DNA from 3 places in the Bradyrhizobium sp. JHI2711 genome. Region 3 is predicted to be linked to each of the others. Evidence: predicted binding sites of a transcription regulator. Region 3 holds the regulator's gene; each other region holds the start of a gene.
What was found. The regulator LexA, encoded in region 3, represses DNA repair genes until DNA is damaged. The targets are predictions, from matches to a motif close to TGTTCNNNNTGTGTTCNG.
Positions count from the first base shown of each region.

Region 1: a site for LexA is predicted at 7,195-7,212, ahead of ACTEK7_RS02335 (single-stranded DNA-binding protein). Genes of this name have one in related genera too.
Region 2: a site for LexA is predicted at 6,567-6,584, ahead of ACTEK7_RS15555 (helicase-related protein). Genes of this name have one in related genera too.

Region 1 covers NZ_JBPZPT010000001.1:477,371-487,756, forward strand. The annotation lists gene ACTEK7_RS02305 (RNA 2'-phosphotransferase) at 1-323, shown strand, start outside; gene ACTEK7_RS02310 (DinB family protein) at 325-894, opposite strand; gene uvrA (excinuclease ABC subunit UvrA) at 977-3,958, opposite strand; gene ACTEK7_RS02320 (outer membrane protein) at 4,233-4,988, opposite strand; gene ACTEK7_RS02325 (outer membrane protein) at 5,210-5,908, opposite strand; gene ACTEK7_RS02330 (outer membrane protein) at 6,147-6,929, opposite strand; gene ACTEK7_RS02335 (single-stranded DNA-binding protein) at 7,367-7,861, shown strand; gene ACTEK7_RS02340 (low molecular weight protein tyrosine phosphatase family protein) at 7,879-8,208, opposite strand; gene ACTEK7_RS02345 (DUF2306 domain-containing protein) at 8,373-8,771, shown strand; gene gyrA (DNA gyrase subunit A) at 8,941-10,386, shown strand, end outside.
Region 2 covers NZ_JBPZPT010000002.1:644,097-654,482, forward strand. The annotation lists partial or broken gene ACTEK7_RS15525 (phospholipase effector Tle1 domain-containing protein) at 1-38, opposite strand, end outside; gene ACTEK7_RS15530 (DGQHR domain-containing protein) at 290-1,774, shown strand; gene ACTEK7_RS15535 (hypothetical protein) at 2,081-3,121, shown strand; gene ACTEK7_RS15540 (DNA adenine methylase) at 3,150-4,271, shown strand; gene rpmB (50S ribosomal protein L28) at 4,433-4,741, opposite strand; gene ACTEK7_RS15550 (DUF3108 domain-containing protein) at 5,333-6,151, shown strand; gene ACTEK7_RS15555 (helicase-related protein) at 6,865-10,296, shown strand; gene ACTEK7_RS15560 (RNA-binding S4 domain-containing protein) at 10,325-10,386, shown strand, end outside.
Region 3 covers NZ_JBPZPT010000001.1:362,350-372,735, reverse strand. The annotation lists gene ACTEK7_RS01790 (hypothetical protein) at 1-85, opposite strand, end outside; gene ACTEK7_RS01785 (molybdopterin molybdotransferase MoeA) at 217-1,425, shown strand; gene lexA (transcriptional repressor LexA) at 1,602-2,303, shown strand; gene ACTEK7_RS01775 (hypothetical protein) at 2,693-3,127, shown strand; gene ACTEK7_RS01770 (GAF domain-containing protein) at 3,345-4,286, shown strand; gene ACTEK7_RS01765 (ComEC/Rec2 family competence protein) at 4,293-6,572, opposite strand; gene ACTEK7_RS01760 (SgcJ/EcaC family oxidoreductase) at 6,696-7,082, opposite strand; gene ACTEK7_RS01755 (glutamine--tRNA ligase/YqeY domain fusion protein) at 7,100-8,776, opposite strand; gene gltX (glutamate--tRNA ligase) at 8,942-10,369, shown strand.

The sequences.
Region 1 (10,386 bases), 120 kb from region 3:
CTGGAACTGATCGCATTCGCGCCGCGCAAGCCGTCTCGGTTGAACTTGGCTTGGCGCCGCAGGAGCCGCCGTCGATCCTGTATCATGGCACGGCGACACGGTTTGTCGAGGCGATCCTGTCCGAGGGCCTGAAGCCGCAGGCGCGCCAGCAGGTGCATCTGTCCTCCGACGAGGCAACTGCGCAGCGTGTCGGTCAGCGCCACGGCAAGCCGCACATCTTCAAGGTCGATGCCGGCAGCATGCATGCCAAGGGATTCAAGTTTTTTCGCGCAGAGAACGGTGTGTGGCTGACCGACCATGTGCCGCCGGAGTTCCCGGCGTAGCTTACGTCCTGGATTTCCAAACGGTCTCCTCGGTCCAGCCGAGTTCGGCGAATTCGGCGGCTCGCAGCGGCGCTTCGCCTTCCGCGAAGAACTCGTCGAGCTGCGGGGGCGCGACATCCGTTTCGCACAGCATGGCATGCGCCTGTCCGCGATGATGAATTTGATGCTGGAAGAGATGCATGAGCAGTCGGTCGCAGCGTTCGGTCTGCACGGTCGTGTCGCGGTTGATCCGGACGAAGGCGTCGAGCCGTTCAGTTGTCAGCGCATCGCAGATCGCAATCAGGCGGTTGTCCATTGCGGCCTGGGCAGTTTTGAGCTCGGCTAACGAGGGGTACGGCACCTCGTTCTTCCAGGCTGCCGGTCCGAGCCAGCCCCCTTCAAGCGCATCGATGTAGAAGAAGTCGATGATGTAGATGTGGTTCAGCGTACGCTGCAGGCTTGGAAAGAAGCCGGTGCGGGGGGCTTCGAATTCAGACTGGGATAGCGCAGCGCAGGCGGCGAGCAGGCGATGGTTCGCCCAAGCGTTGTTGTGGGCGAAGGCGCGGTAGGTTTGGACGAGTCCAGCGGACATGTCGGTTCTTTCCCGATCGAATAGTGGCGGATTACGCTCAGCTAATCCGCCCTACAGCCCTGCGGCTTCGATGCAGCGCAATCTACTCCGCCGCCTCGCTCGCCGCACGCCTCCGCTTTGGCTTTCGCGCCTTCTCCAGCACCGGAGCCAAAAATTTGCCCGTATAGCTTCGCGGCGCCTTCGCAATGTCTTCCGGAGGTCCCCACGCCACGATCTCGCCGCCGCCGTCGCCGCCTTCGGGCCCTAGATCGATGACCCAGTCGGCGGTCTTGATGACCTCGAGATTGTGCTCGATGACGACGACCGTGTTGCCCTGCGCGACCAGCTCGTGCAGCACCTCCAGCAGCTTCTTGACGTCGTGGAAGTGCAGGCCGGTGGTGGGCTCGTCCAGGATGTAGAGCGTGCGGCCGGTGGCGCGCTTTGACAATTCTTTTGCCAGCTTGACGCGCTGGGCTTCGCCGCCCGAGAGCGTCGTCGCTTGCTGGCCGACATGGATGTAGTCGAGGCCGACGCGGTGCAATGTCTGAAAAGTCTCGCGCACGCGCGGCACCGCCTTGAAGAACTCGGCAGCTTCCTCGACAGTCATGTCGAGCACGTCGGCGATGCTCTTGCCCTTGAACAGCACCTCCAGCGTCTCGCGGTTGTAGCGCTTGCCCTTGCAGACGTCGCAGGTGACGTAGACGTCGGGCAGGAAGTGCATCTCGATCTTGATGACGCCGTCGCCCTGGCAGGCCTCGCAGCGGCCGCCCTTGACGTTGAAGGAGAAGCGGCCGGGCTCGTAGCCACGTGCTTTCGCTTCCGGCAGGCCGGCGAACCATTCGCGGATCGGCGTGAACGCGCCGGTATAGGTCGCCGGATTCGAGCGCGGCGTGCGGCCGATCGGCGACTGGTCGATGTCGATGATCTTGTCGATGTGCTCGAGGCCCTCGATGCGGTCGTGCGGGGCGGCGCCCTCGCTGGCATTGTTCAGCTTGCGGGCGATGGCGCGGTAGAGGGTATCGATCAGCAGCGTCGACTTGCCGCCGCCGGAGACGCCGGTGACGCAGGTGAACAGGCCGAGCGGAATTTCCGCCGTGACGTTCTTGAGGTTATTGCCGCGCGCGTTCACCACCTTGATGGTGCGGCGATGGTTCGGCGGACGCCGCTCCGGCACCTCGACCTCGAGCTCGCCGGTCAGGTATTTGCCGGTCAGCGATTTCGGGTTGCGCATGATCTCGGCGGGCGTGCCTTCGGCGACGATGTTGCCGCCATGCATGCCGGCGCCTGGGCCGATGTCGAGCACGTAGTCCGCAAGGCGGATGGCGTCCTCATCATGCTCGACCACGACCACGGTGTTGCCGAGGTCGCGCAGCCGCTTCAGCGTATCGAGCAGGCGGGCGTTGTCGCGCTGGTGCAGGCCGATCGAAGGCTCGTCCAGCACGTAGAGCACGCCTGTGAGCCCCGAGCCGATCTGCGAGGCGAGGCGGATGCGCTGGCTCTCGCCGCCGGACAGCGTGCCGGAGGAGCGGGACAGCGTCAGATAATTGAGGCCGACGTCGAGCAGGAAGGTGAGGCGCTCGCGGATCTCCTTCAGGATGCGGCCCGCGATCTCGTTCTGCTGCGCGTTCAGCGCCTCCGGCACGGTCTCGAACCATGCGCCGGCGCCCTTCACGGACAGCTCCGAGATTTCGCCGATATGCTTGCCACCGACCTTGACGCAGAGCGCCTCGGGCTTGAGCCGGAAGCCCTTGCAGCCCTCGCAGGGCACGTCGTGAAAATATTTCGCCAGCTCCTCGCGGGCCCACTCGCTCTCGGTCTCGCGGTAGCGGCGGTTGATGTTGGTGATGACGCCTTCGAACGGCTTCTTGGTGTCGTAGGAGCGCACCCCGTCCTCGTAGGAGAACTTGATCTCGTCCTCGCCCGAGCCGTAGAGAATCGCGTTTTGCGTCTTCTTCGGCAGATCCTTCCACTTGGTGTCGAGCGTGAACTTGTAGTGCTTGCCGAGCGCGGTCAGCGTCTGCACGTAATAGGGCGACGACGACTTGGCCCAGGGCGCGATCGCGCCCTTGCGCAGCGTCAGATCCTTCTCAGGGATGACGAGGTCTTCGTCGACATGCTGCTCGACGCCGAGGCCGCCGCAGGCGGGGCAGGCGCCGTAGGGATTGTTGAAGGAGAACAGGCGCGGCTCGATCTCGGGGATGGTGAAGCCGGAGACCGGGCAGGCGAACTTTTCCGAGAACAGGATGCGCTCGGGCCCGCTCTTGTCGTGGATTTTCGCGGTCTTCTTCTTTTCCTCCGCAGGCGCAGCCGCCGCGGACGCATCGGCGAACTCGACGACGGCAAGGCCTTCGGCGAGCTTTAGCGCGGTCTCAAAGCTCTCGGCGAGGCGCTGGCCGATATCGGCACGCACCACGATGCGATCGACCACCACGTCGATATCGTGCGGGAATTTCTTGTCGAGGCTAGGAGCTTCCGCCAGCTCATGGAAGGTGCCGTCGATCTTGACGCGCTGAAAGCCCTTCTTGAGCCATTCGGCGAGCTCCTTCCTGTACTCGCCCTTGCGGCCGCGCACGACGGGGGCGAGCAGATAGAGGCGGGTGCCCTCGGGCAACGCCAGCACGCGGTCGACCATCTGCGAGACGGTCTGGCTCTCGATCGGCAGGCCCGTGGCCGGCGAATAGGGCACGCCGACGCGGGCCCAGAGCAGGCGCATGTAGTCGTAGATCTCGGTGACGGTGCCGACGGTCGAGCGCGGGTTCTTCGACGTCGTCTTCTGCTCGATCGAGATCGCCGGCGACAGGCCGTCGATCTGGTCGACGTCGGGCTTCTGCATCATCTCCAGGAACTGGCGGGCATAGGCCGACAGCGATTCGACGTAGCGGCGCTGGCCCTCGGCATAGATGGTGTCGAAGGCGAGCGAGGATTTGCCGGAGCCGGATAGCCCGGTGAACACCACCAGCTTGTCGCGGGGAATCTCGACGTCGATATTCTTGAGGTTGTGCTCGCGCGCGCCGCGGATCGTAATTGCGCGCAGGCTGGAGCCCGCGTTCTGTTGTTGGCGCTTCGCCTTGATCACTTCATCCATCCGAGTTGCCCTCAAGGAAGCCCAAAGGTGCGCGATCGCGCCAACAAAAAAGGCGCGCTGCGCCCGGAACCGGGATCGGCGCCGATGGGTATGGCAGCGAACGTAGGAAGAACGGCGGCGGATTTCCAGTGGGACTTGCGAATCGTCAACGGATTGTTGGCGTGCTGGCGGGATCTGGCAGCAGGAACGCGCGGAACCGCTCGCGGAGCACCCAGCCAAAACAAAAAGGCCGGCGCGAGGCCGGCCTTTCGTGACGATGTGACGTCGATCGTGATCAGTACTTCGCGACCACCGGGCCACCGAAGGTGTAGTTGAGTCGAACGGTAGCCATGTCCACGTCCTGCTTGATGCTGTCGGTGCGAGTGGTCACGCCGAGGAAGGTGAAGGTCTCGTTGTGCCTGCCCATGAACAGGTGGTTGTATTCGACACCGACCGACCAGTTCGGAGCGAAGCCGAATTCTATGCCGGTGCCGACGGTACCGCCCCAGCGCGTTTCGTTCGCGGTGTCGAGCGTAACGCCGCCAAAACTACCAGTGTACTTGTTGTGAGTGACGGCAGCGCCGCCCTTCACGTACCAAAGCACGTTGTTCCAGGCATAACCGACCTGGCCAGTGAAGAGGCCGATGGCGTCGATCCTGGTCTCGTTCACCAGCGGCGCGAGCGCGGCAGGCGAGCTGATGTTCGAACCCTTCAGGTCAGCCCAGTCGCCCTGGGCTTCGAGACCGAACACCCAGTTGGCGGACTGCCAGCGATAACCGATCTGGCCGCCGACGAGTGCGCCGGTCGCATTGTGACAACCTTCGGCCACCGCCGGAGCGACCACGAAGGGGCCGACACTGGTGAGATCCCAACAGTTGCGGCTCCAGCCACCGCCGGCGTTGGCGCCGAGGTAGAAACCGCTCCAGTTGTACGCCGCGATCGGCGCCACCGGTGCCTTGGCGTAGGGGCGGGCCGCCAAATCGGCCGCCGAGGCCGGTGCCAACGCGCTGAGTGCGAACAAGCTGGCCGAAGCCAGCAAAAGCTTCTTCATATCCATTCCCCACTTCCATTTCTCATTCCGGTCTTCCGGAGAGCGGAAGAGCAGCGGACTTATGACCCAAGCAACGTCATTGCTTTACACCATTGAAGCCAAAGGTTGTGTCACCTAGAGGTCACATCCCTCCGAAAACGCGAGCGAACGGGCGGCCGCAACAAACAAAAAGGCCGGCGCGAGGCCGGCCTTTCGTGACGATGATGCGTCAGAGACGAAGCTCAGTACTTGGCGACGACCGGGCCGCCGAAGTGGTAGTTCACGCCGACCTGCACGGTGTGGAGGTCGAGAGTGCCGGTGTTGACCGGGAAGACGCCCGAGAAGTAGGTCTCGCCGCCCAGGCTGCGATAGAGGTACTCGCCCTTGACCGACCAGTTCGGAGCAAACATCGCCTCGACGCCCGCGCCGACCGTCCAGCCCGAATGGAACTGGCTCTCCGAGAGGCTCAGAACGGGGGGCGCGCTGACGCTGATCTTGTTGTTGATCCAGGCGTAACCACCCGTGGCGTACAGCAGGACGCTCGGGGAAGCGAGCCAGCCGATGCGACCACGCACGGTGCCGAGCGCGTCGATACGCGAACTGACCGTCGTGGGAACGAGGGCGCCACCAAAATCAACAAGACCGGTCGCCGAGGCGTTTACGTCAGCCCACGCGCCATCAGCTTCGATGCCGAACACGACGTTGGAGGTCTGCCAGTTGTAGCCAACGGTGCCGCCGACGAAACCGCCCTGCATGCGCGGATCATCGGAGCTGTTTTCCCAGGCGCCGCCGCCGACGATACCGAGATAGAAGCCGGTCCAGTTGTAGACCGAGGCCACAGGCGCGGGGGCCTTGGTGTAGGGGCGGGCTGCCAGATCAGCAGCCGAAGCGGGGGCCGCAAGGGCGAATACACAGGCCGAAGCCAACAAAACCTTCTTCATTTTCAACTTAATCCCAGTCCCAGTTTCTGTTGTTGCCTTCCGTGGCGGAAGGGCAGCGGACTCAAACGGCCCAACTGACGCCGTCTTTACACCACCAAAGCCGCAAGTTGTGTCTCCGAAAAGCCACAACAGCGGAAAAGGTGATGGTTGCTGACTTATCTACGTCCAGCCGTCGTGCTGCAAAAAAAAGGGCCGGCGCTGGGGCCGGCCCTTCGTTTCGCTCACGATAGGTGGGATATCAGTACCTCGCGACCAACGGGCCGCCGAAGCGATAATTCAGGCGGACTAGACCCATGTCGACGTCCTGACTGATGCGATCGCTCCCGAAGGCAACGCCCGCAGGCGTCGTGAAGGCGATCGTACGGTCGCCGAGGAAGATGTGGTTGTACTCGACGCCGAGCGTCCAGTTCGGAGCAAATCCGAATTCCAGGCCGGCGCCAACGGTGCCGCCCCAGCGGGTCTCGCGAGCCGACGCCAGCAGCGTGCCGGCGCCAGGCGTGCCAGGCGCGGCATAGACGTCGTACTTGTCCCCGACTACGGCGGCGCCGCCCTTCACATAGAGCAGCACGTTGTTCCAGGCATAACCGACCTGGCCCGTGATCAGGCCAAAAGCATCGATGTGAGAGCGGTTACGATCACCGGTGACCAAAGCGCTTCCAGGGAAGAGGAGGCTGACGTTGTCCCCCGAGAAGTCAGCCCAGTTGCCCTGGCCCTCGAGGCCGAACACCCAATTGGCCGACTGCCAGCGGTAGCCGATCTGACCACCGACCGTGCCGCCGGTCGCATCGTGACAGCCTTCAGCCACCAGAACGCCCGTGACCGGGGTCACGAAGTCCCAGCACTTGCGGCTCGTGCCGCCGCCGCCGTTGACGCCGATGTAGAAGCCGCTCCAGTCGTAAACCGCGGCGACCGCCGGGGCCGGAGCCTTGGTGTAGGGACGCGCAGCCATATCCGCCGCGCTTGCCGGAGCCGACAGCCCCAATGCCATTGCACAGATTACGCCGAAAAGAATCTTATTCATTGCAGTCTCCCCAAGTTTCGTCCGCTTCATGAAAGTCCCTGAAGCGGCTGATCAGACGCGACACCCATATGAATCAATTCCAAGGCAAAGGTAGCCTAAGGAAAGGGCAGAGTCCGTCTCCGGAAAGCCACACTCGCCAGACTATTGACAGGTTCCATCTTGATGAATGTTAAGAGTTTTTTCCTATTCAAGGGAACTCGAAAAGGTTCCATTCGGGGCTGACGTTTTTCGCGGCACGCGGGAAAATGTCTGCCCGCCCATGATGAAGAACAAATCTGGAACAAACGTGCGCGCGATGCTATATGTGGGGATAACCTTGGGGGTGGCAGGCTGATCGGTGTCCGCAAGCGTATAGGGTCGCCCTAGCGGGCGCAGAGGAACGCGGGCAGCGGATTCGCCCTTTTGAAATTCAGTGGCATTCGGAGTGGAGAGCGGCGATGGCGGGAAGCGTCAACAAGGTCATTCTGGTTGGAAATCTCGGCAAGGATCCCGAAATCCGCCGCACCCAGGACGGGCGGCCGATCGCGAATTTGAGCATCGCGACCTCGGAGACCTGGCGCGACAAGAACACCGGCGAGCGCAAGGAGAAGACCGAGTGGCATCGCGTCGTGATCTTCTCTGAGCCGCTTTGCAAGATCGTCGAACAGTATCTGAAGAAGGGCGCAAAGGTTTACATCGAAGGCGCGCTCCAGACCCGCAAGTACACCGACCAGAGCGGCGTCGAGAAATACTCGACCGAGGTCGTGCTGCAGGGCTTCAACTCAACGCTGACGATGCTGGACGGCCGCGGTGGCGGCGGCGGAGGTGGCAGCTTCGGCGACGAGCCGGGCGGCGACTTCGGCTCCTCCGGACCCGTCAGCAGCGCGCCGCGCCGTCCCGTTGCCGCCGGCGGCGGCCGCAACAGCGACATGGACGACGATATCCCGTTCTAGGACTTGGGAAGAGGCGGCTAGTCTCGGCGCAGATAACGGCCGACTCGGTTTTCAAGGATCCGCACCAGGACAGGATCCATGAATTCATAGTCGTCCGGAATGTCGAGACAGATGACCCGCTTGTTGTTCAAGCTGGACCGGAATTTCCGGTTCAGCTTGGTCCGGTGGGTCTTTTCCATGACGAAGATGACGTCGGCCCATTCAATCTGCTCGGCGGACAGCAAGACGTCCGCGCCGTTCGAAATGCCGGCCGAGTCGGTCTCGATCCCCGGCCAGGTCGAAAACACCTGCTCGGCGGTAGGGCTGCGGAGGCGATTGGCGCTGCAGACGAAAAGGACGTTGGTCACTTTGCCGCTCTCGGAGACGATCGGGCAGGTATCGGCGGGAATGATTGGTCGGTGCTTCTCGGGCGGGCTTCCGAGAGTTCCTGCTACATAAATACAGTTCTTTGGTCCACGGCTTTTCCGGCCTAAGCTTATGTGCGCCTCCGCCGGACACGAGGAAGCCCTGCATGAGCCTTGCGCCGCTGCTTGAGGCCGCGCCGGTGGTCCCGCTGCATGCCTTTGCCGCAATGGCCGCCCTTGTGCTTGGCCTCTTCCAGTTCTCCGCCCCCAAGGGCACGCTGCCGCACCGGACTATCGGCTGGATCTGGGTGGTGCTGATGGTGTTCGTGGCCGCCTCGTCGTTCTGGATCCACGAGATCCGTCTGGTCGGGCCGTTCAGCCCGATCCATTTCTTGTCGATCTTCACCCTGGCGGTGCTGCCGCTGGCGGTATGGCGTGCGCGCACCCATCGCGTCGCCGACCACCGGCGGATGATGATCTTGATCTTCTTCGGCGCCCTGGTGGTGGCGGGACTGTTCACGCTGGTGCCTGGGCGCATCATGCACCGGGTGACTTTCGGGGCGTGAGAGCCGGTTCCGCCCAGTCCGTTCCGGCCCCGTCCGCGGCCGTGGCGCGAAGGGCGTAAGTCTCTGGAAAAACAGTGGGAAAAAGCGCTTCCCCAAAGCTCGGCAAGGGTGGTTATCAGGGGTGTGATGCGCTATATGATTCCCAGATAAAACCTCACCGGATTTCCCCTTGGCTGACGACGATAACAAGCCCGGCGACCAGCCGGCGCAACCCTCGGACATTCGCCCCGTCTCCATCCTCGACGAGATGAAGAAGTCCTACCTCGATTACGCCATGAGCGTGATCGTGTCGCGCGCGCTGCCCGATGCGCGCGACGGCCTGAAGCCGGTGCATCGGCGCATCCTGTTCTCGATGAACGAGCAGGGCTTCACGCCCGACAAGAAGCACAAGAAGTCCGCCGGTATCGTCGGTGACGTCATGGGTAAATACCACCCTCATGGCGACCAGGCGATCTACGACGCGCTGGTGCGCATGGCGCAGGACTTCTCGATGCGCGAGTTGCTGGTGGACGGGCAGGGCAATTTCGGCTCGGTCGACGGCGACCCGGCGGCGGCCATGCGCTACACCGAGTCCCGCCTGACCAAGATCGCGCTGAAGCTGCTCGAGGACATCGACAGCGACACCGTCGACTTCCAGGACAATTACGACGGTTCCGAGAAGGAGCCGGTGGTCCTGCCGGCGCGGTTCCCGAACCTGCTGGTCAACGGCGCGGGCGGCATTGCCGTCGGCATGGCGACCAACATCCCGCCGCACAATCTCGGCGAGGTGATCGACGCCTGTATTGCGCTGATCGACAATCCCTCGCTGACCATCGACGAGCTCATCAACATCATTCCCGGCCCGGATTTCCCGACCGGCGGCATCATCCTCGGACGCCAGGGCATCCGCAGCGCCTACCATCTCGGCCGCGGCTCCATCGTGATGCGCGGCAAGGTCACGTTCGAGACCATTCGCAAGGATCGAGAGGCGATCGTCATCACCGAGATTCCGTATCAGGTGAACAAGGCGACGATGGTCGAGCGCATCGCCGAGCTCTACAAGGAAAAGAAGATCGAGGGCATCTCCGATCTGCGCGACGAGTCCGACCGCGAGGGCTATCGCGTCGTCGTCGAGCTCAAGCGCGACGCCGTGCCCGACGTGGTACTGAACCAGCTCTACAAGTTCACCCCGCTGCAGACGAGCTTCGGCGTCAACGCGGTTGCGCTCGATTCCGGGCGTCCGCAGACGATGAACTTGAAGGATATGTTGACGATCTTCGTCGGCTTCCGCGAGCAGGTCGTTACCCGGCGCACCAAGTACAAGCTGCGCAAGGCGCGTGAGCGCGCCCATGAGCAGGTCGGCCTCGCCATCGCGGTCGCCAACATCGACGAGATCATCAAGGTGATCCGCACCTCGCCGACACCGGCGGCGGCCCGTGACACCCTGATGACGCGCGATTGGCCTGCGCGCGACGTCGAGGACATCATCACGCTGATCGATGACCCGCGTCACCGGATCAACGAGGACGGCACGATCCGCCTCTCGCTGGAGCAGGCGAGGGCGATCCTCGAATTGCGTCTCGCACGTCTCACCGCGCTCGGCCGCGACGAGATTGGCGGCGAGCTGTCGAAGCTC
Region 2 (10,386 bases), on a different contig from region 3:
ATGACGAGGTTCTTTGCCGGCGCCCTTGTGGCCGGAATTGGCTGCGGTCTCCATGGGATGCGCCTCCGGGGGATGCTACCGGGGCGAGTATAGCGGAAATGGAATAAGAAGTACCGTTGGTTTTCTTGGAGTATCGAGCGGACGCTCCGCGCTCCATCCACTTGTTGTGAAAAGGATTGTTAGTCGGTCTTAAGTAGCCTTTATCTGCTAAAGCTGTTCGGTTACAACCCTGAGCTGAGGCGAATTCTGGGGTACTCAATTGAAAAAGTCGGTAGCTAAGAGGCGGTCAGTGCCCGCGCTCAAGGTGAATCAGTGGCTCAGTGGCTGGGACAAAATTCCGTTCTCGGCAAAGCTGCATCGCTCGAAACCGCAGCCTCACTTCTACATATTCTCTCTTCCTGCGGTCGAGTTGAGGGCGCTATGCGGGATCTCAAGGCGTGACGCGTCGAAGGTGAAAGATCGCGCTTTGGATCTGGGCATCCAGCGAAGACACGAACCAGAGAGGTCCGAGGAGATCGCACAGTTTGTGGACTTTGGATACCCGTGGTCCACTCTGAGCGAAAGCAGACGGAAGTCCGCGGACTTCAACGACATGAGAAAGCCGGGGTGGCTGCCTACAGCTATCGTCATCAATATTTTGAAGCCAGGCGACAAGAGGAATCTCGAAGCCGAGGTTGCGCCGGACGATTCCGTTGACGTGCGCTCTTCCGATAGCGTTGCCGAATTGATGATGCCCTATCAGGAGTGGAGCTCGTCTTGGACTCCTAAGTTGCTACCACCCTTCGAAGTGATCGATGGGCAGCATCGTCTTTGGGCATTCGATCGAAACGCTGATCCTTCTTTTGAGCTTCCAGTAGTGGCCTTCCATGGGCTGGACGTGAGCTGGCAGGCGTACCTGTTCTGGACCATCAACATCAAGCCAAAGCGCATTAATCCAAGTCTTGCATTCGATCTCTATCCGCTACTGCGCGCTGAGGACTGGCTTGATAAGGCGGAAGGACATTATGTCTATCGGGAGACGCGCTCTCAGGAACTGACCGAGGCGCTATGGTCAAATCCGGATAGCCCCTGGTACGACCGCATCAACATGTTGGGCGAAAAGAAGGTCAGGTGGGTTACTCAAGCTGCGTGGATTAAGTCTCTCATGTCCACCCTGATACGACCTTGGCATGGAAGGCGTGAAAACCCGGGAGGTCTTTTTGGGTCGCGAATGCAGGAGGGTGACGAAGTTCTTGGCTGGAGCAGAGCCCAACAAGCGGCTTTCCTGATATACTGGTGGATTCTACTGCGCGAGGCCGTCCTCAAGTCATCGAGTGATTGGGCGAAGAAGACAATTAACGCGCAGAAAAAATTGCGAGCAGATGATGCTGAGTCGGCTCCATTTTACGGGCCGCACTCGCTATTGACTACCGATCAAGGGGTTCGTGGCGCGCTGCACGTGCTCAACGATCTATGCTTTTTAGCGGCTTCAAAGCTCGAACTTCGTTCATGGCAAGTGCAGGCGAACGCATCGGCGAGTGATGCGGAAGCTGTATCGGAAGCGGTTGCTACGTTGCCCAAACAAAAAATGGCGGCTTTTCTCAAGTCATTGGCTAGTGCTCTTGCTGGGTTTGATTGGCGTACGAGCAGCGATCCGAGCGTCACAGAGAACGAGCGTCGCGACAAATTGGTCTTCCGTGGAAGTAGTGGGTACAAAGAAATTCGGATTCAACTTCTCGAGCACCTCGCCAAATCTGGAGGTGAAGTTGGCCAGCTTGCAAAGCGATTGGTGTAATTGATGGCCATCGAGCAAGCAGATCAAATTACACTGAGTAGATTGAGGCGAGAGGACGTCGAGAGTACCCTCGAAGGTCTTGGTCGCTTTATGGCCAAGTCGTCCTGGCTGGGCCCCCAGAATCGTTACGCTGTCGATCCTATTCGAGAGATTGGAAACGACGTACGTGTTGGTCGCGTTCAAAATCCTAGCCAGCTTGCCGAGCTCATCGTGGCGAGTGGGTTGCTACACTGCGCAGATGGGTGGAGCTATCTTGGACGAGCAATTTTGGCCCTACTCCGTGGGGATCCTCACAGAGCGCGTCACTTGGCCTACTATGCCGAGCTTCGGGCCGCTACAGCTCTACTAGCTACAGAAGGCGTTGGGGTTTTTAATGGTGATCATTTTGCAATCACCAGTTCGAATGTTGCGTCCTTCCTCGATACGAAACAGGGCACGCATCATTTCGCTTGGAACTGTCTTGAATTCTGGTCTGAGCAAGGTACGTCCGCTAACTTATTTGCAAACATAATTCGGCCGTATGGCATCAGCCTTGAGAATTGGTTCGCGCCTATCGGTGGTGCAGGAAACTTCGCCCCACATGCTCGCAAGTGGTTCAAGCAGTGGGGGATGGATCTGCGGATTTTCCCCGACGATCATCGAGCGAGAAATATTTCAAGCTACCAACCGGACGGATTGCCAAAGTTCTGGGAGGTTGGGGGGCACAGCGCGCTTGAATTTGTAAAGAGCCTTTGGGAAGCGCTAGAGCCCTCGCCAGTTTGCCGCTTCGACAACATCGACTCCCATTTGTTGAGGGTTACCCTTGAGGCTCAATTTACGTCAATTACGGCCAAGAGGCCCGACAAGGCGCGCCCGAGGTTCAGGAAGTTTGTTGAGCCGGTAATTCAACATCAAGGCCTGTCGCCGGAGGCAACAAGCCAGTGGCTTGAATTCATGTTTAGGGAGGTGAGTCCCTCTGATCTCGAGATCTTCAAATTCTCTCAGAAGTTGCCGGATGATATGGCATTCAGTGCGTTTGCAGTGATGTCGCGAGCGACTTTGTTGCTCAGGGCAGCATCCGGCTCGACGTCGCGGTTGTTTCAAGCCGCGAATCATCCAATAGATTCCTTCAAATTTTGGTGGGCAAAGTTCGGAGTCGCGAAGGGACTATGGGATGGGGATAGGGATGCCGACGAGTTACAGGATCTTTGGGAAGATATCCGAGACGCCTTGAATGAAGTTGAAGCTTTTCAAGCTGGTAATTCCAAAGCAACCCAGACCTACTTTCGGATGGCCCAAGATGTGGCGAAGGCGGTTATTTCTTTGGGAAGCTGCGAAAGAGTCGCGCTCTGGAGTATGGCAACCTGACGCGGTCGACTAACACTTCATGAAGTACATGGGCTCCAAGAGAGCGATGCTCCGGAACGGGTTAGGCGAGGTGCTTAGCCGCGAACTCTATGGTGTTGGGAGATTTGTTGATCTGTTCACGGGGTCCGCATCGGTGGCTGGTCACGTAGCGTTGAATTATGATGTTCCAGTTTTAGCTTCCGACCTTCAGAACTATAGCGTCGTTCTCGCCAATGCGATCATTGCGCGACGACAGTCTTTGGATAGCGATCGAATTTGGCGGGCATGGTTTGCCCGGGCCAATGAACGAGTTCGTGGGCTCGGCGCCGTGCCAGCGCTGGATGGGCGAGTTACGCGGCAAATTGTTGAGCGGCACCGCGATTGGTGTGAGGCCGCTGAGGATGTTCCGCTAACTAACGCATATGGAGGGCACTATTTCAGCGCCCGCCAAGCTGTCTGGATCGACGGTTTGCGCGCTACTGCTCCAAGAGGAAGCGCGCGTGACGTTGCTCTCGCATCATTGATCGGAGCTGCCAGTTTTTGTGCTGCTAGCCCTGGACATACCGCGCAACCGTTTCAGCCAACAAGGACGGCCAAGCGATTTTTAGCAGAGGCCTGGTCGAGAGATCTAGTGCAGAGAACGCGGTTAAATCTGGATGCGCTTTGCACTCTAGTTTCTAAGCAAGCAGGCGAGGCGGTGCAGCGCGATGCAAATCTGGTGGCGGCAAATTTGACTGAGAAGGATCTCGCGTTTCTGGATCCGCCCTATTCTGGAGTTCATTACAGCAGATTTTATCATGTGCTTGAATCTGTCGCGAATGGCAGAGCGGGCCAAGTATCTGGCGTCGGACGCTATCCTCCGGAAAGACTTAGGCCTCGGTCCAGCTACAGTGTGCGATCGGAGTCCACGGAGGCGCTTAAGCGACTGCTTCGTACGATCGCAGGGCAGGGTGCAAAGGCAATCTTAACATTCCCTAATCACGCGTGCTCGAATGGTCTCTCCGGTTCTCTCATTTCAGACATTGCGTCAGAGGAGTTTCGGGTGGAGTGCAAGGTTGTTCAAAGTCGCTTTAGCAGCCTTGGTGGCACGAGCGATCAACGCGGAAATCAGGCGGGCCGAAACGCCCGTGTCGATGCGCAAGAACTCGTTTTGATACTGAAACCAAGGTGAGCGGAAAGACCTATGCCGGCTGCTTAACGAGAACCACGACAGTCGGGAGGACGCCCAAAAACAAAAACGGCCGGATCTTCCGATCCGGCCGCTACTCAAACTCTACTGGCTAAGCCTACGCCACGCGACGCAACTTAGCCCCCGCCCGATTCTGAAAAATTTCAGCTCGCCTGCTTGGCAGGCTGGGTGTCGCCGACCTTCTTCTGGATGGCGCGCTTCAGCTCGACGGCGCGCGGGGAGAGCGCGTCAGTGTTGGCCTTGAGCAGGTAGGCATCGAGGCCGCCATTGTGGTCGACGCTCTTGATCGCGTTGGTGGAGACGCGCAGGCGCACGTTGCGGCCGAGGGCTTCCGAGATGAACGTCACGTTGACGAGGTTCGGCAGGAAGCGGCGCTTGGTCTTGATGTTGGAGTGGCTGACCTTGTGGCCGACGAGGGGGCCCTTGGCCGTCAGTTCGCAGCGGCGAGACATGGCATAAATCCTTTAGTTCGAACCCCCAACGAGTGCGGCCGCCATTTCGGCGCCACTGGGGCAAATTCTTTCGTCCTTGCAGGGAGCGGGCGGACGTATAGGGGGGAAGGGGCGGGACGTCAAGGCGACGGGCCGTTTTTGGCCCGTCGTCCCGGGGCGGGCAGAGCCCGAACCCGGGATCTCGCGCCCCAGCCTCGGTGTCATCGCCCGCGAAGGCGGGCGATCCAGTACGCCGCGGCGGCGCGGCTGACCAGAGGCGCTGCGGCGTACTGGATGCCCCGCCTTCGCGGGGCATGACGGCGGAGGTGGGGAGAGCTCGGAACGCCCCCGTTACCGCCCGATCACCAAAACGGCAATGATTGTCGCGCCTTACCATCACATAAAGGGCGTATTCGCCGTCGAAGAGTCCGGTGGAGTTCCCGGGGCTGCACGCCCCGACACATTGTTTGCCGCCGGTTTTGGCTTAAGTAACAGCACATCGCGCTCTGATTGGATTGTTTCGTGCCGACAACGCTTCATTTCGCGCAAGTCTTGCGCTCAGCCTGTCTGTGTCGGGGCGTCCGCTTGGACGTCCCCTTGGCCGGCCGGCTGATGGCGCTTTGTGGCCTCGCGGCGGTGCTGGGCCTGGCGTCCGGCGCAGCGCCCGCGGCGGCGCAAGGCAAGCTCGAAGCGCAATATGAGGCGACGCTGGCGGGCATTCCCGTCGGCAAGGGCGCCTGGAACATCGATATCCAGGACGACGTGTTCTCGGCGGCGGCCGCCGGCGGCACCACCGGGCTTTTGAAGTCGTTCACGGGCGGGTCCGGCACCGGCGCCAGCCAGGGGCGCGTCGTTGGTGGCGCGCTGGTTGCGACCGGCTACCAGGCCTCCACCACCACCCAGAAAAAGACCGAAGAGATCCGCATCACCCTCGACAAGGGCAATGTGAAGGATTTTGCCATCCTGCCGGAGCCGCCGGTCGATCCCGATCGCATCGTCGTCACCGAGGCGCACCGCCGCGGCGTCTGGGACCCGATGACCGCTTCGCTGCTGCGCGTGCCCGGCACCGGTGATCCCGTTTCGCAGGACGCCTGCCACAGCTCCGCGCCCGTGTTCGACGGCCGCATGCGCTACGAGCTCAAGCTCGATTTCAAGCGCATGGAGACCGTGAAGGCGGAGAAGGGGTACAAGGGCCCGGTCGTGGTCTGCGCGATCTATTTCGTGCCGATCGCCGGCTACATCCCCGACCGGCCCGTGATCAAATACCTCGCCGCCCAGCGCAACATGGAGATCGCGTTCGCCCCCATCGCCGGCACGCGCATCCTGGTCCCGTTTTGGCTGAAAGTGCCGACCCCGCTCGGCCCGGCCATGCTGGAAGCCACCAGCTTCATCACGTCGCCCCAGCCGCCAAGGGTCGCGAAGACGCAGTAGGCAAGGAGGCCGCACCGCTCTCTCCGCCGTCATTCCGGGGCGCGCCCCTTGGCGCGAACCCGGAATCCATCAGGCCGCAGAGACGGTTGCGCGATGGATTCCGGGCTCGCGACTGCGTCGCGCCCCGGAATGACGAGCGAAATGGGAGCCCAAAAGCGCGCCCTAATGATTTCAACGACTTACCTACTGTGCATGGGGTTGTTTTCGCACTCTTTGTTTGGCCAGCCCCGCCGCAGTGAATCCATTTGACTCCTCCCCGATTCTGATTCGACTCGAGCCCATCCCCAGCTTTAACCAACCCGCGCGCTTGTGCGCTCCCGCAAAACTCCATCTAGTGCACGACCAAGACGAGTCCCGCGACATGTTGCGTGAACGGAACGGGACTCACAGGGGAGTCAGCGATTCGGCCGCGATTCGTTCTAGAGTCGTTCCGAAGCTTAAAGCGAACGGGAAAAGCGTCGCAAAGTGAGACAGTTGCGCGGGATTTGGGGCGGGCGTTTTCACGCCCGCGGTGTGCCCCTCACCCTGAGGAGGCCGCGCAAGCGGCCGTCTCGAAGGGCGAGGGGCTTGGCTCGCCCAGCAGCACCAGCCGGGCCTTCATCCTTCGAGACGCGCTGACGCGCTCCTCAGGATGAGGAACGAAGAGCCAGCCCCCTCTCCGCCCCGGATAGCACTGACATTCGCCCAAATCGCCATTACCTAATCCGATAGACATGGCTTTTTCCTCCTCCCCCTTCGCCTCCGAGCGCGCCCCCGGCGCGGGCGTCACTGCGGTGCTCGGTCCGACCAATACCGGCAAGACCCATCTCGCCATCGAGCGGATGCTGGCGCATCCCTCGGGCATGATCGGCCTGCCACTGCGCCTGCTCGCGCGCGAGGTCTACAACAAGATCGCCGACAGAGCCGGCGAGGCCAGCGTCGCGCTCGTCACCGGCGAGGAGAAGATCAAGCCGAAGAATCCGCGCTATTGGGTCTCGACCGTCGAGGCGATGCCGCGCGATATCGACGTCTCCTTCCTCGCCGTCGACGAGATCCAGATCGCCGCCGATCTCGAGCGCGGCCACGTCTTCACCGATCGAATCCTCAACCGCCGCGGCCGCGACGAGACGCTGCTGTTAGGTGCCGCCACCATGCGCCCGATCATCGAGCGCCTGTTGCCGGGCGTCTCCATGATCACGCGGCCCAGATTGTCGCAGCTCGAATTCGCCGGCGACCGCAAGATCACGCGCCAGCCGCGCCGCACCGCGATCGTCGCGTTCTCGGCCGATGAAGTCTATGCGATCGCCGAGCTGATCCGCCGCCAGCATGGCGGCGCCGCCGTGGTGCTGGGCTCGCTCTCGCCCCGCACACGAAACGCGCAAGTCGCGATGTTCCAGAACGGCGACGTCGATTATCTCGTCGCCACCGACGCCGTCGGCATGGGCCTCAATCTCGACGTCGACCACGTCGCCTTCGCCTCCGACCGCAAGTTCGACGGCTATCAGTTCCGCCGCCTGACGCCGGCCGAATTCGCGCAGATCGCAGGCCGCGCCGGCCGCGCCACCCGCAACGGCACCTTCGGCACCACGGGCCGCTGCGCGCCGTTCGAGCCCGAGCTCGTCAACGCGCTGCAGAACCACACCTTCGATGCCGTGAAGGTGCTGCAATGGCGCAATTCCAAGCTCGATTTCTCCTCGCTCGGCGCGCTCCAGGTCTCGCTGAACCTCGCCCCCGGCCACGAGACGCTGACGCGCGCGCCGATCGCCGAGGACATGCGCGTGCTCGATCACGCCGCCCGCGACGGCGAGGTGCGCGATATCGCGCATGGCAAGGCTGCCGTGGAGCGGCTCTGGGAAGCCTGCCAGGTCCCGGACTATAGAAAGCTGTCGCCGGCCGCCCATGCCGAGCTGGTGACGACGCTGTACGGCTTCCTCATGCGCAAGGGCTGCATTCCCGATGCCTGGTTCGAGTCCCAGGTCACCCAGGCCGACCGCATCGACGGCGACATCGACACGCTGTCGGCCCGAATCGCCCAGATTCGCACCTGGACCTTCGTCGCCAACCGCCCGGACTGGCTGAAAGACCCGGAACGCTGGCAGGGGATCGCGCGGGAGGTCGAAAATAAATTATCGGATGCGCTCCATGAACGCTTGACTGAGCGTTTCGTTGATCGCCGGACCAGTGTATTGATGCGCCGCCTGCGGGAGAACACGAGCTTGAATACTGAAATCGGCAAGACCGGCGAAGTCATCGTCGAAGGCCATGTCATCGGCCGCCTCGATGGCTTCACCTTTGCACCGGATGCGGCGGAAGCCGGCTCCGATGCGAAAGCCTTGCAGGCTGCAGCGCAAGCGGTGCTCGCCGGCGAGATCAACGCGCGCGCCGAAAAGCTGGGCAATGCGCCGGACGAGCAGTTCGTGCTCACGTCCGAAGGCATCATCCGCTGGACCGGCGATGCCATGGCGCGCCTTGCCGCCGCAGACGAGGCGCTGCATCCGCGCATCCGCATCATCTCGGACGAGCGCCTGACCGGCGCCCCCCGCGACAAGGTGCAGGCGCGGCTCGAGCTCTGGCTCAAGACCCACATCGAAAAGCTGCTCGGGCCGATGTTCGAGCTGTCGAAGGCCGAGGACGTCACCGGCATTGCCCGCGGCATCGCCTATCAGCTGGTCGAGGCGCTCGGCGTGCTCGAGCGTCCGAAGATCGCCAGCGAGCTGAAGGATCTCGACCAGTCCTCGCGCGCCGTCTTGCGCAAATACGGCGTCCGCTTCGGCGCCTATCACATCTATTTCCCCGGCCTGCTCAAGCCCGCCGCGCGTGCGCTCGCCGCACTGCTCTGGGCGCTGAAGCAGGACAATGTCGATCTCTCCGCGCTCTCGGGCGCGCAGCATCTGGCCTCCTCGGGGCGTACCTCGTTCCCGGTCGACAAGGCGCTGCCGCGCGATGCCTATCGCGTGCTCGGCTACAAGCAGGCCGGCGAGCGCGCGGTGCGCGTCGACATTCTGGAGCGCCTCGCCGACCTGATCCGCCCGGCGCTGGCGTGGCGCGAGAATTCGCCGGGCGAAAAGCCCGCCGGCGCGTTCGACGGCCGCAGCTTCGTGGTGACGCAGGCGATGACCTCGCTCACCGGATCTGCCGGCGAGGATTTCGCCTCCGTGCTACGCGCGCTCGGCTATCGCATGGAGAAGCGCCCGCCGCTGCCGCCGAAGCCTGTGGTCGCCGAGCAGGTCGTGACCGAGCAGATCGTCACTGAGACCGTCGCGGCCGAGACGCCGCCCGCTGAAGGCAGCGCGGAGACCTCGACCGAGGCTGCAGCGGAAGCCGTTGCCGGCCTGTCGGCTGAGACCCCGGCCGCTGAGGCTACGGCCGAAGCCGTCACCGTCGAAGACGCGCCCGGCATGGAGCCGCACGACGACCCCGCTCCTGCGGAGGCTCAGGAGGAGCCGGCGCTGGAAGCGTCTCCGGAAGCGCCCGTCACGCCCGAGGACGCCCCCGGAATCGCGCCGCCCGCAGAAGAGGCTGCGACGCCCGCCGAGGCTGCCGGCCTCGAAGCGGCTGCCGCCGAGACCGCCGCGACGGAAGCTGCTGCATCCCCCGATGCTGCCGCGCCTGAGGCAACAGTCGCACCGGCCGAGCCTGAGCTGGTCGAGGTCTGGCGCCCTGCCGGTCGTCACGAAGATCGCAAGCCGCGCCACGAGCGCCATCGCCATCAGCGTCACAACAACCAGCGTCCGCGGCCCGGCGCTGCACCCGATGCAGCGAGCGCCGCGCCCGGCGAAGCCGCCGACGGCGCGAAGCCGGGCCATCGTCATGGCGGCGGCCATCGCCGCGATGGCGGCCGCGACTTCCGCAAGCCGCGTGAAGGCGGCGAGGGTGGTGAGCGTCGCGACGACCGCAATCGCAGCTTCCAGGGCAAGGGGGACCGCGACAAGGATCGCGATCGCAACCGCGACAACAAGAAGTTCGGCGGAGATCGCGACAAGGGCCGCGACAATCGCGGCCGCGACCGCGACAAGGGCCGCGACCGCCGTGATCGCGAGTCGGGTCCCTCGCTGCGTCCCTACGCCTCGAGCGCGAACCCGCGCGAGCGCGATCGTCCGATCGATCCGAACTCGCCCTTCGCCAAGCTCGCCGCGCTGAAAGAGCAGCTGGGGCGGAAGGAGTAATCCCACGACGACGACCGAGCGGCAGCGCATCGACAAATGGCTGTGGCACGCGCGCGTGGTGAAGGCGCGCACCTCCGCGGCCGAGCTCGT
Region 3 (10,386 bases):
CCAACATGGCGCGTGCAATCTCGTCCTGGCTATCCGCAGGAAGCCGCCGCACGGCCTTCAGCGCCTTGTCGAGCAGTTCTGTCATTGGCAGAAGATAAGCCGGGTCGAGACCAAAAGGAAGTGTGGTTCCTGGCTGGCAAGGGAGGCCTTTTGCTTCAGCTCCTCCGCTCGGCTAGAACTTGCCGACCCAGTCCTGATTTGTTGCGGAGTTCGCCCGTGGCCCTGATGCCGGTTTCTGACGCGCTTGCCGCGGTGCTGGCCGGCGTCGAGCCGCTGGCTGAACAGATGGTTTGCCTCGACGAGGCCTACCATCGTGTGCTCGCCCGCGATGTCGCGGCGCGGCGCACGCAGCCGCCGGAGGCGATGTCGGCGATGGACGGCTATGCCGTGCGCACGGCCGACGCGGCAAACGATTCGAGGTTGACCGTCGTCGGCGAGGTCGCGGCGGGCCGGCCGTTCGCGGGAAGCGTCGGCCCCGGCGAAGCCGTGCGGATCTTCACCGGCGGCGTCGTTCCCGACGGCGCCGATGCCGTCGTGATCCAGGAGGACACGGCTGCCGACGGCAAACATGTGACGATCAAGGAAGCCGCCATTTTCGGCCGGCACATCCGCCCTGCAGGCGTCGACTTCCGCGAAGGCGACGTGCTGCTGCGCAAGGGAATCCGCCTCACCGAGCGCGATCTCGCCCTCGCCGCCGGAATGAATCATCCGCATCTCGCCGTCATCCGCCGCCCGAGGGTTGCCGTTCTCGCCACCGGCGACGAGCTCGTGATGCCGGGCACCACGCCTGGTCGCGGCCAGATCGTCTATTCCAACGGCTATGCCCTGCATGCGCTCGCCCGCAGCGAGGGCGCCGAGACCATCGACCTCGGAATTGCCGCCGATACACTGGAGGCGACGTCCGCCGGCATCCGCCGCGCGCGCGAGAGCGGCGCCGACATCCTGATCACGACCGGCGGTGCCTCGGTCGGCGACCACGACCTGGTCCAGCAGGCGCTCAAGGGCGAAGGCATCGCGATGGCGTTCTGGAAGATCGCGATCCGGCCGGGCAAGCCGATGATGCACGGTCGGATAGGCGCGATGCGCGTGATTGGCCTGCCCGGCAATCCCGTGTCGTCCTACGTGTGCGCCTTCCTGTTCATGGTCCCCTTGATTCGCGCCCTGTCGGGCCGTTCAGCGATTCATCATCGGCGCGAGCGCGCCGTGCTGGGCCGCGATCTCGCCGCCAACGACCAGCGCGAGGACTATCTGCGTGCGCGGCTGGAGGAGCGCGACGACGGCACGCGCGTCGCCCTTCCGGTCAGCCATCAGGACTCCTCCCTTCTTGCGAATCTCGCTGCGGCACAGGTACTTCTGGTGCGCGCACCGTTCGCGCCGAAGGCCGAGGCCGGCACGCCTTGCGAGGTGCTCCGGCTGCCCGTCTGAGCCGCCCAGCCACACGCATTCCGCGAGCTTGGCCGCGTTCACCATAAATTAAGCAGTTGCGGAACACATATCGAACATATAGTGTCCGTTCATGATTTGTTTCGAGGATGTAGCGGCTTAGTGCCGACTTCATCGTGTCGGAATCGAACGACATCAACCGGGGGACTTTGGTCGAGATGTTGACGCGCAAACAATACGAGCTTCTGCGGTTCATCAGCGAACGTCTGAAGGAAAGCGGCGTGCCGCCGTCCTTCGATGAGATGAAGGATGCGCTCGACCTGCGCTCGAAGTCAGGCATCCATCGCCTGATCACTGCGCTCGAGGAGCGCGGCTTCATTCGCCGCCTGCCCAACCGTGCCCGTGCCATCGAGGTGATCAAGCTGCCCGAGCTCCAGGCCGCCGCCGGCAATCGCCGTGGCTTCACCCCGAGCGTGATCGAGGGCAATCTCGGCAAGGTGCGCGCGAGCTCCAGCCCGCCTGCGGACGATGGCGAGCGCCCCGTCGCGGTACCCGTGATGGGCCGCATCGCCGCCGGCACGCCGATCGAGGCGCTGCAGACCCGCAGCCATACCATCAGCGTGCCGCCGGACATGCTCGGCTCGGGCGAGCACTACGCGCTCGAAGTGCGCGGCGATTCGATGGTCGAGGCCGGCATCCTCGACGGCGACATGGCGCTGATCCAGCGCAACGAGACCGCAAATACCGGCGACATCGTGGTGGCATTGATCGACGACGAGGAGGCCACGCTCAAGCGCTTCCGCCGCCGCGGCGCCTCGATCGCGCTCGAGCCCGCCAATGCCGCCTACGAGGTCCGCATTCTTCCGCCGAACCGCGTGAAGATCCAGGGCAAGTTGATCGGGCTTTATCGGAAGTACTGATACCGGAAGTCTCAAGCGCCGCGCGCGCTTCGATCGGCATCGGCGATCCAGGATCGGAGCGGATACTTGTCCGCTCCGGCCGGATGGTTTGTCTGGTTCTGCGCCAGCTGTCCGGTCCATCTTCCCGCGCGACATTCGCCCGTGCAGGCGCGCAGCAATCTCTCTCTGCTTCGCCGGTAGAGTTGTGCCGGCAGTGCTGATAGCTGCGGCCAAATGCAAGGACGCGAGGTTTGTTCCTATCGAATCCGGGAAAGATAATGTGATCGCGTGCTGCGAACGCGAGCCGCAGATTTGCCCATAACCGAGCAGAGCGTTGTATGCTTCCACTCTGATAGAGGCCTGCGCCTCGAAAGAGACGCGGGTCGCTATCCCAGCATGAGGAGCACCCGATGTGTGACTACAGCCTGCATGCCGTCGCGACGCGCCCCGCCGAAGTCGGCGAGACGATCGTCACGACAACCTTCCGCGGCACCTCGACGCGCGGTTTCGCTTCCGAAGCCGATCCCTCCGTCGCGGTCTGTCTGCTGCCGGGGACGGAGCTCGCTTTCGCCGACAATGTCCGCTACGACAACCGCTGGATCTGGACGCGCACCGTGAACTCTCGCGTCGGCAAGTTCGGCAAGATCGACCCGCACATTCCCGATCGCCATCATGACGCGATCGAATTCCCCGACGGCAAATACGTGCTGGTGACGCAGCTCGTCGAAGGCCAGCGCGCGACCGTGCTGCAATTGCCGGTGACGCAGCCAGCCCCCGAGCGCGAGCACAAGCCGCAGATCGTCGCCGACACGCGGCCCACGATCACGCGCCTGCCGATCGGCTGACGCCCTTCGGCCGACAGGCCGAGCCCGGGATTGAAATTGCCGTCGCCGGCCGAGGCCGGCGAGCCCGGTAAGTTTGTGTTTCAGGACATTCGATCGGCGAGCCCACCGCCGCGCCTCGTCGTCGCACGAAGTTTGGGCCGTGCTGCCCGCATTTTGAACGTCCGCTCCGCAGCCAAATGACCGATGCTGTCGTGGTTTGAGGCGGCGGACACGCTCGATGAAGACCTTCATTCGCGTCGTTGAACTCTGGGTACCCGAACGGACGCGCATGCGGCTGGAATTCGGCGGCGGCCTCTACGACGATGGGCTGTCCGCGTTCAAAGCCGTCAGCGAAGAGCTGCACTTCGGATATGACGAGGGACTTCCAGGCAAGGCCTGGGCCTGTGGCCACCCCGTCATCCTCACGAAATTCGCCAACTCCTATTTCAAGCGGACCGATCAGGCCGCTGCGGCCGGCCTCACCTGCGGCGTGGCGGTGCCGGTGTTCGCGGGCGAATTCCTGCAAGCCGTGCTGGTGCTGTTCTGCGGCGACGACGAGGCGCATGTCGGCGCGATCGAACTCTGGCACAACGATCCTGATCTCTCGCATGAGATGGGGCTCGTCGATGGCTATTACGGCACCGCGGACATGTTCGAATTCAACTCCCGCCACACCAGATTTCCGCGCGGCTTCGGCCTGCCCGGACGCACCTGGAAGGCGGGCCTGCCGCTGATCATCAAGGACTTGCACGACGCCAAGAGTTTCCTGCGCTGGGAGGATGCCGCCAAGGTCGGGATCAATCTCGGCGTCGGCGTGCCCTACCGAACCGGTACCGACCAGACCTGGGTTCTGACATTCCTCTCCGCGCAGGCAACGCCGATTGCACGACGCTTCGAAATCTGGGTCCCGAACGAGGACCGTTCGGCGCTGGTCTTTCGCGCCGGCGATTGCAGCGCGCAGACCGACCTCGCCGCACGCTATGCGGCGCAGTCCATCGCCAGGGGCGAAGGCAGCATCGGCGGCGCCCGGGCCGCCGGCATGCCCGCGCTCAACGACGATCTCACCTGTGACGGCTCGATCGCCGGCTCCGAAGCCTGCGCAGCCGGGCTGAGCCGAATGGTGGCCCTGCCGGTTATCGGCAACGGAAGGCTTGACGCCGTGCTGGCCTGGTATTTGTGATCCGCGTCAATCGTCGGCCTGCAAGTCGGCCTCCGATGGCGTTGCGTCCCGGTTGCGGGGCACGGCCGCCTTCGGCACGAGGCTGCCGTCGAAATCCCCCTCGCCGGCGCCGGCCGGCAGCCAGGGACGGCTTGCTCCCCTCGTCCTCACCGCCTGCACCGAAAAGCCCTCGCCGCGTCTCGTCAGAGCCAGTGCGCCCTGACTGGCAAGACGCGCCCGATCGACCACCATCGCCGCGCAATCGGGTGGCGCAGGCCGCGCCGTCACCACCAGCGCGGAGCGGCTGCAATCATCGGCCAGCGCGTCGATACGCGTCGCCAACGCGATCAGTCGTCCGTCCGCGAGCGGCGCCACGCAGCCGGACTCGTCACACGACACCCCGCTCGCCAACGAGGCGTTGCCGGCATCGCGCGGATCGGCATCGGCAGCCAACCACTCCTTCAGCAGGAAGCTGTCCTTGCTGGCGCGGATCACCTGCAAGCGCCCATCCCCGCCCCGGACCGCGACGCTCGCGCCATCCCCGGCAATCAGGATATCGGGCTGCCGCACCGACAGTCCCCAGAGGATCGCTGCCAGCAGCACCAGGGCGCCGGACCAGCGCAAGGGCGTGCGCAACAGGCCCATCACGATGAGCCCGAGGCTCGCTGCGATCAGCGGCGCGATCCCGAAGGCGGGAATGCGGCCGACGGCGCCCGGCAGGGCCGCCACCCAGCGCGCGACCAGGACCATCCACTCGATGCCGATCCCCATCAACCACCAGAACACGCCGTCGAGCCCGAAGGGCGCCGCGAGCAGCCCCAACAGCCCGGCCGGCATCACCAGCGCCGAGACCACCGGCATGGCGCCGAGATTGGCGAGCACGCCGTATGGGGTCACGCGATGGAAGTGGAAGGCGGCGTATGGCGTGGTCGCGAGCCCCGCGATCAGCGAGGCCAGGAACAGCATCGCGATCTCCCGGCCGCCCCACAACGCGATCCGCGCAGTCGCGGAATGATCGGGCGATGCGAGCAGGTTCGGCATGCCGATCTGCACCAGCGCCACCAGCCCGAGCGTTGCCGCAAACGACATCTGGAAGCTTGGATGCACCAACGCCTCCGGCGCGACCGCAAGCACGATCAGCGCGGCAACCGCCAGCGTGCGGAAGGTGATGGCGCGGCGGTCGACCATCACTGCGATCAGCACCACCGCCGTCATGAAGAACGATCTTTGCGTCGCAACCTCCGCGCCCGACAGCAACAGGTAGAACGCGGCCGCGACCAGCGCCGCGGCGGCCGACCATTTCTTGATGGCAGAGCCGGCCGCCAGCCCCGGGATCAAGGCCAGCAGCGCGCGCACCGCGAAGAAGACGACGCCGGCGACGACCGCCATGTGATAGCCGGAGATCGACAGCACATGGCCGAGTCCCGAGACGAACATGGCATCGTTCACGGGCGCGGTGATCGCATCGCGCCGCCCCGTGAGCAGCGCCGTCGCAATCGCGCGGTTGTCGCCTTCGAGCGTTGCGCGGATGCGCGCGTCGATCGCGTCGCGCAGGCCCTGCATGAAGGCGGCATAGCGCAGCCGCAGGCCGCCGCCATCCGGCGGTGTGGACGCCGTGATCGCGCCCATCACGAAGCCGGAGGCGCCGATGCCCTGGAAGAACATGTCGCGCGAGAAATCATAGCTGCCGGGGCGCACCGGCGAGATCGGCGGCATCAGCCGCGCCTTCAATTGCACGAAGCTGCCGACCTCCGGCGCCGTGCCCTTGCGCACCGAGAGGCGGACGCGCTCGAGCTTGACGTCGCTGCGCTGCGCCTCCATCGCGCTGACGCGCAGCACGAAGCGATCGGTGCGCTCGCGGATGTCGCGCGCTTCCACGAAGCCCGACAGCGACACCGAATAGAGCGGTTTTGCCAAAACGGTGTGCGCGATACGCGCGGTCTTCCAGGTCGCCACGGCAAAACCAGCCGCGACCGCCGCGAGCATGATGGCGGGCGCAAACAGCCGGCTCCGCCGGAGCAGCACCGCGCCGAGCATCAGCGCGATGGCTGTGGCGGCAACCACCCACAGCACCGGCTCATGATCGGCGGCGAAATAAAGCGCAATGCCGCCGCCGAAGGCGACCGGCACCCACGGCAACAGCCGGCCAGGCCCGGCCTCGCCCCGAGCCCATTGGCGCAGCGTCTCGATGATCGCCGGCCAGATGCCAAAGCCCACCGGCGCAAAACCGCCGGCCGGGGTAGCGCGGCCGACCGGCCACGTCCCGGCAACTCCCTGGGACCGTCCTGGCCGGCCCGGCTCCGCCATTCCCCTGCACCTTACGATACGCGACGGCTGCGGAGGCTACCGGACCGTGCGGCTGCACGAATAGCGGTACGGATCGGGAACAGGCGAAGAGCGCCCTACTTTTCTCCGGGCTGGCGCCCGTTGCTAGATCAGCGGCGCCTGCGAGGAGGCGTGGTGATTGACGATCTTCCACTCGCCGTCCTCGCGGATGATGACCCAGCTCATTTTGACGACGAGATCATCCCGCTCGCCCGCGAGATCGAACGTGATCTTCGCGGCCATGTTGATCAGATCAGGGCCGGCCTGCGCGGCGTGCACATCGGAGAACGCGGCGCTTGGCCTGCGCCAGCGCGGCAGGCCGTTGAAGTATTCGGCGACGCCGTCCCGGCCGCGATAGAGCTTCGGGTTGGAGCCGAAGAAGAATGCGTCCTTCGCATAGAGCGAGGACAGCGCGGCCGCATCGAGCGTCGCGAAGCCGGCGCACCATTTCGCGATGATGGCGGAAACGATGGCGTCGGCCTCGCTGCTCATGTCCTGCTCAGCCCTTCTCAACCCTTGGCGACTTCCTTCGCGAACGTGTCGCGCAGACCGATCGTGCGCGAGAACACCGGCTTGCCGGGCGTCGAGTCCTTGTCACGCACGAAATAGCCCTGGCGCTCGAACTGCATCGGCTCGGTCGAATTGCTCTCCGCAACGGACGCCTCGACCCGCGCATCGGCGAGGATCTCCAGCGAGTTCGGGTTGAGATCGGTCGCGAAGTTCGAGGCATCCGGGCTCGGATTGGCGAACAGCTGGTTGTAGATGCGGATCTCCGCCGGCTTGGAGGCCGCCGCCGGCAGCCAGTGCATGGTCGCCTTGACCTTGCGGCCGTCGGGCGCGTTGCCGCCCTTGGTCGCGGGATCATAGGTGCAGCGCAGCTCCACCACCTCACCCTTGTCGTTCTTGATCACGCCGGTACACTTGACGAAATAGGCATAGCGCAGCCGCACCTCGTTGCCAGGCGACAGGCGGAAGAACTTCTTCGGCGGGTTCTCCATGAAGTCGTCCTGCTCGATATAGAGCTCACGGCCGAACGTGATCTTCCGCGTGCCGGCCGAGGGATCGTCGGGATGATTGATCGCCTCGAGCTCCTCGGTCTGCCCTTCCGGATAATTCTCGATCACCACCTTGAGCGGCTTCAAGACCGCCATGCGCCGCTGCGCCGTGCGGTTCAGCTCCTCGCGGATGCAGAACTCCAGCATGCCGACATCGACCACGCTGTTGGCTTTGGCGACGCCGATGCGCTTGACGAACTCGCGAAGTGCAGCCGGCGGCACGCCGCGGCGACGCATGCCCGCCATGGTCGGCATGCGCGGATCGTCCCAGCCCGCGACATGGCCGTCGCGGACGAGCTGGGTCAGCACGCGCTTGGACAGCAGCGTATAGGTGAGATTCAGCCGCGCGAATTCGTACTGATGCGGCTGTGAGGGCACCGGCAGCTTCTCGATGAACCAGTCGTAGAGCGGTCGGTGGTCCTCGAACTCCAGCGTGCAGATCGAATGCGTGATGCCTTCGATGGCATCCGACTGGCCGTGGGCATAGTCGTAGCTCGGGTAGATGCACCATGCGTTGCCGGTGCGCGGATGGTGCGCATGCAGGATGCGGTACAGCACTGGGTCGCGCAGATTGATGTTGCCCGCGGCCATGTCGATCTTGGCCCGCAGCACGCGCGCGCCGTTGGGGAATTCGCCCGCCTTCATGCGGCGGAACAGGTCGAGGTTCTCCTCCACGGAGCGTTCGCGGAACGGCGAATTCTTGCCGGGCTCGGTCAACGTGCCGCGCGAGAGGCGGATCTCCTCCTGGGTCTGGTCGTCGACATAAGCGAGGCCGTCGCGGATCAGCTGCTCCGCCCATTCGTACAGGCGGTCGAAATAGTCCGAGGCGAAGAACAGGTTCTTGCCCCAGTCAAAGCCGAGCCAGCGCACGTCGGCCTGGATTGAATCGATATATTCCTGCTCTTCCTTGACCGGGTTGGTGTCGTCGAAGCGCAGGTGGCAGCGGCCCGGAAACTCCTGGGCGACGCCGAAGTTGAGTGCGATCGACTTGGCGTGGCCGATATGCAAGTAGCCGTTCGGCTCCGGCGGGAACCGGGTCACGATCTCCTTGTATTTGCCCTGATCGAGGTCGGCCTGGATGATGTCACGAATGAAATCGCGCCCAACCTCAGCTGCCACCGGTTCTATCATTACGAAAATCCTGTAGGGAAATCAGCGGTCCTTCTGCCAAATTCGCGTGGCCGCGCCAAGAGCTTACAAGAGCTTAAGCAAGGCCTGCCGGGTCCGCCGTCGCCCTTTAGTTATGTCCCGTTCCTGCTATACACCACCGCCTCCAATGCATAGGCCCTGCCAAGAATGTCCGATTCCGTCGTCACGCGCTTCGCTCCCTCGCCGACCGGCTTCCTCCATATCGGGGGCGCCCGCACGGCGCTGTTCAACTGGCTCTATGCCAAGAAGCACGGCGGCAAGATGCTGCTGCGGATCGAGGACACCGACCGGGAACGCTCCACGGAAGCGGCGATCGGCGCCATCCTCGACGGGTTGAAGTGGCTCGAGCTCGGCTGGGACGGCGAGGTCATCTACCAGTTCGCCCGCGCCGCCCGGCACCGCGAGGTCGCCGAGCAGCTGCTCGCCGATGGCAAGGCCTACCGTTGCTACGCCACCGCCGAAGAGCTCGCCGCCATGCGCGAGAAGGCGCGCAGCGAGGGGCGCACCCGCCTCTATGACGGCATGTGGCGCGACCGCGACGCGGCCACGGCTCCGAGCCACGTCAAGCCCACCATCCGCCTGCGCGCGCCGCAGACCGGCGAGACCGTGATCGAGGACCAGGTCCAGGGCCGCGTGGTCTGGCAGAACGAGAACCTCGACGATCTCGTCCTGCTGCGCGGCGACGGCAACCCGACCTACATGCTCGCCGTGGTGGTCGACGACCACGACATGGGCGTCACCCATGTGATCCGCGGCGACGACCACCTGATCAACGCCGCCCGCCAGAAGCAGATCTACGATGCGATGGACTGGGAGCTGCCCAGCATGTCCCATATCCCGCTGATCCACGGCCCGGACGGCTCGAAACTCTCCAAGCGGCACGGCGCGCTCGGCGTCGATGCCTACCGCGCGATGGGGTACCTGCCGGCTGCGCTGCGCAACTACCTGGTCCGGCTCGGCTGGAGCCACGGCGACCAGGAGATCTTCTCGACCGAGGAGATGATCGACGCGTTCGATCTCGGCAGCGTCGGCCGCGCCGCCGCCCGCTTCGATTTCGCCAAGCTGGAAAACCTCAACGGCCACTACATCCGCCACGCCGACGATCAATCGCTCGTGAAGATGTTCGAGGACGTGCTCGACCACGTCGTGCCGAGCCGCGACGAGATCAAGGCCAAGTTAAACGACACCACGCGCGCGCAGCTGCTCAAGGCCATGCCGGCGCTCAAGGAGCGCGCCAAGACATTGATCGAGCTGATCGACGGCGCCCATTTCATCTTCGCCGACCGGCCGCTGGCGCCGGATCCCAAGGCGCAGGCGCTGTTGACGCCCGAGAACCGCAAGCTGATCGGCCAGCTACATTCCGCGCTGGAGAAAGTCGAGACGTGGAGCGGCGCCACCACCGAGGCCGCGCTGCGCGCCTTTGCCGAGGAAAATAGTCTCAAGCTCGGCGCGGTCGCCCAGCCGCTTCGGGCGGCGCTCACCGGACGGACGACGTCCCCTGGTATATTTGAGGTTTTGGAGGTGCTTGGACGCCAGGAAAGCCTCGGCCGGCTTAGGGATCAGTCTACGACGTAAGTCGACCATGCGTGCGG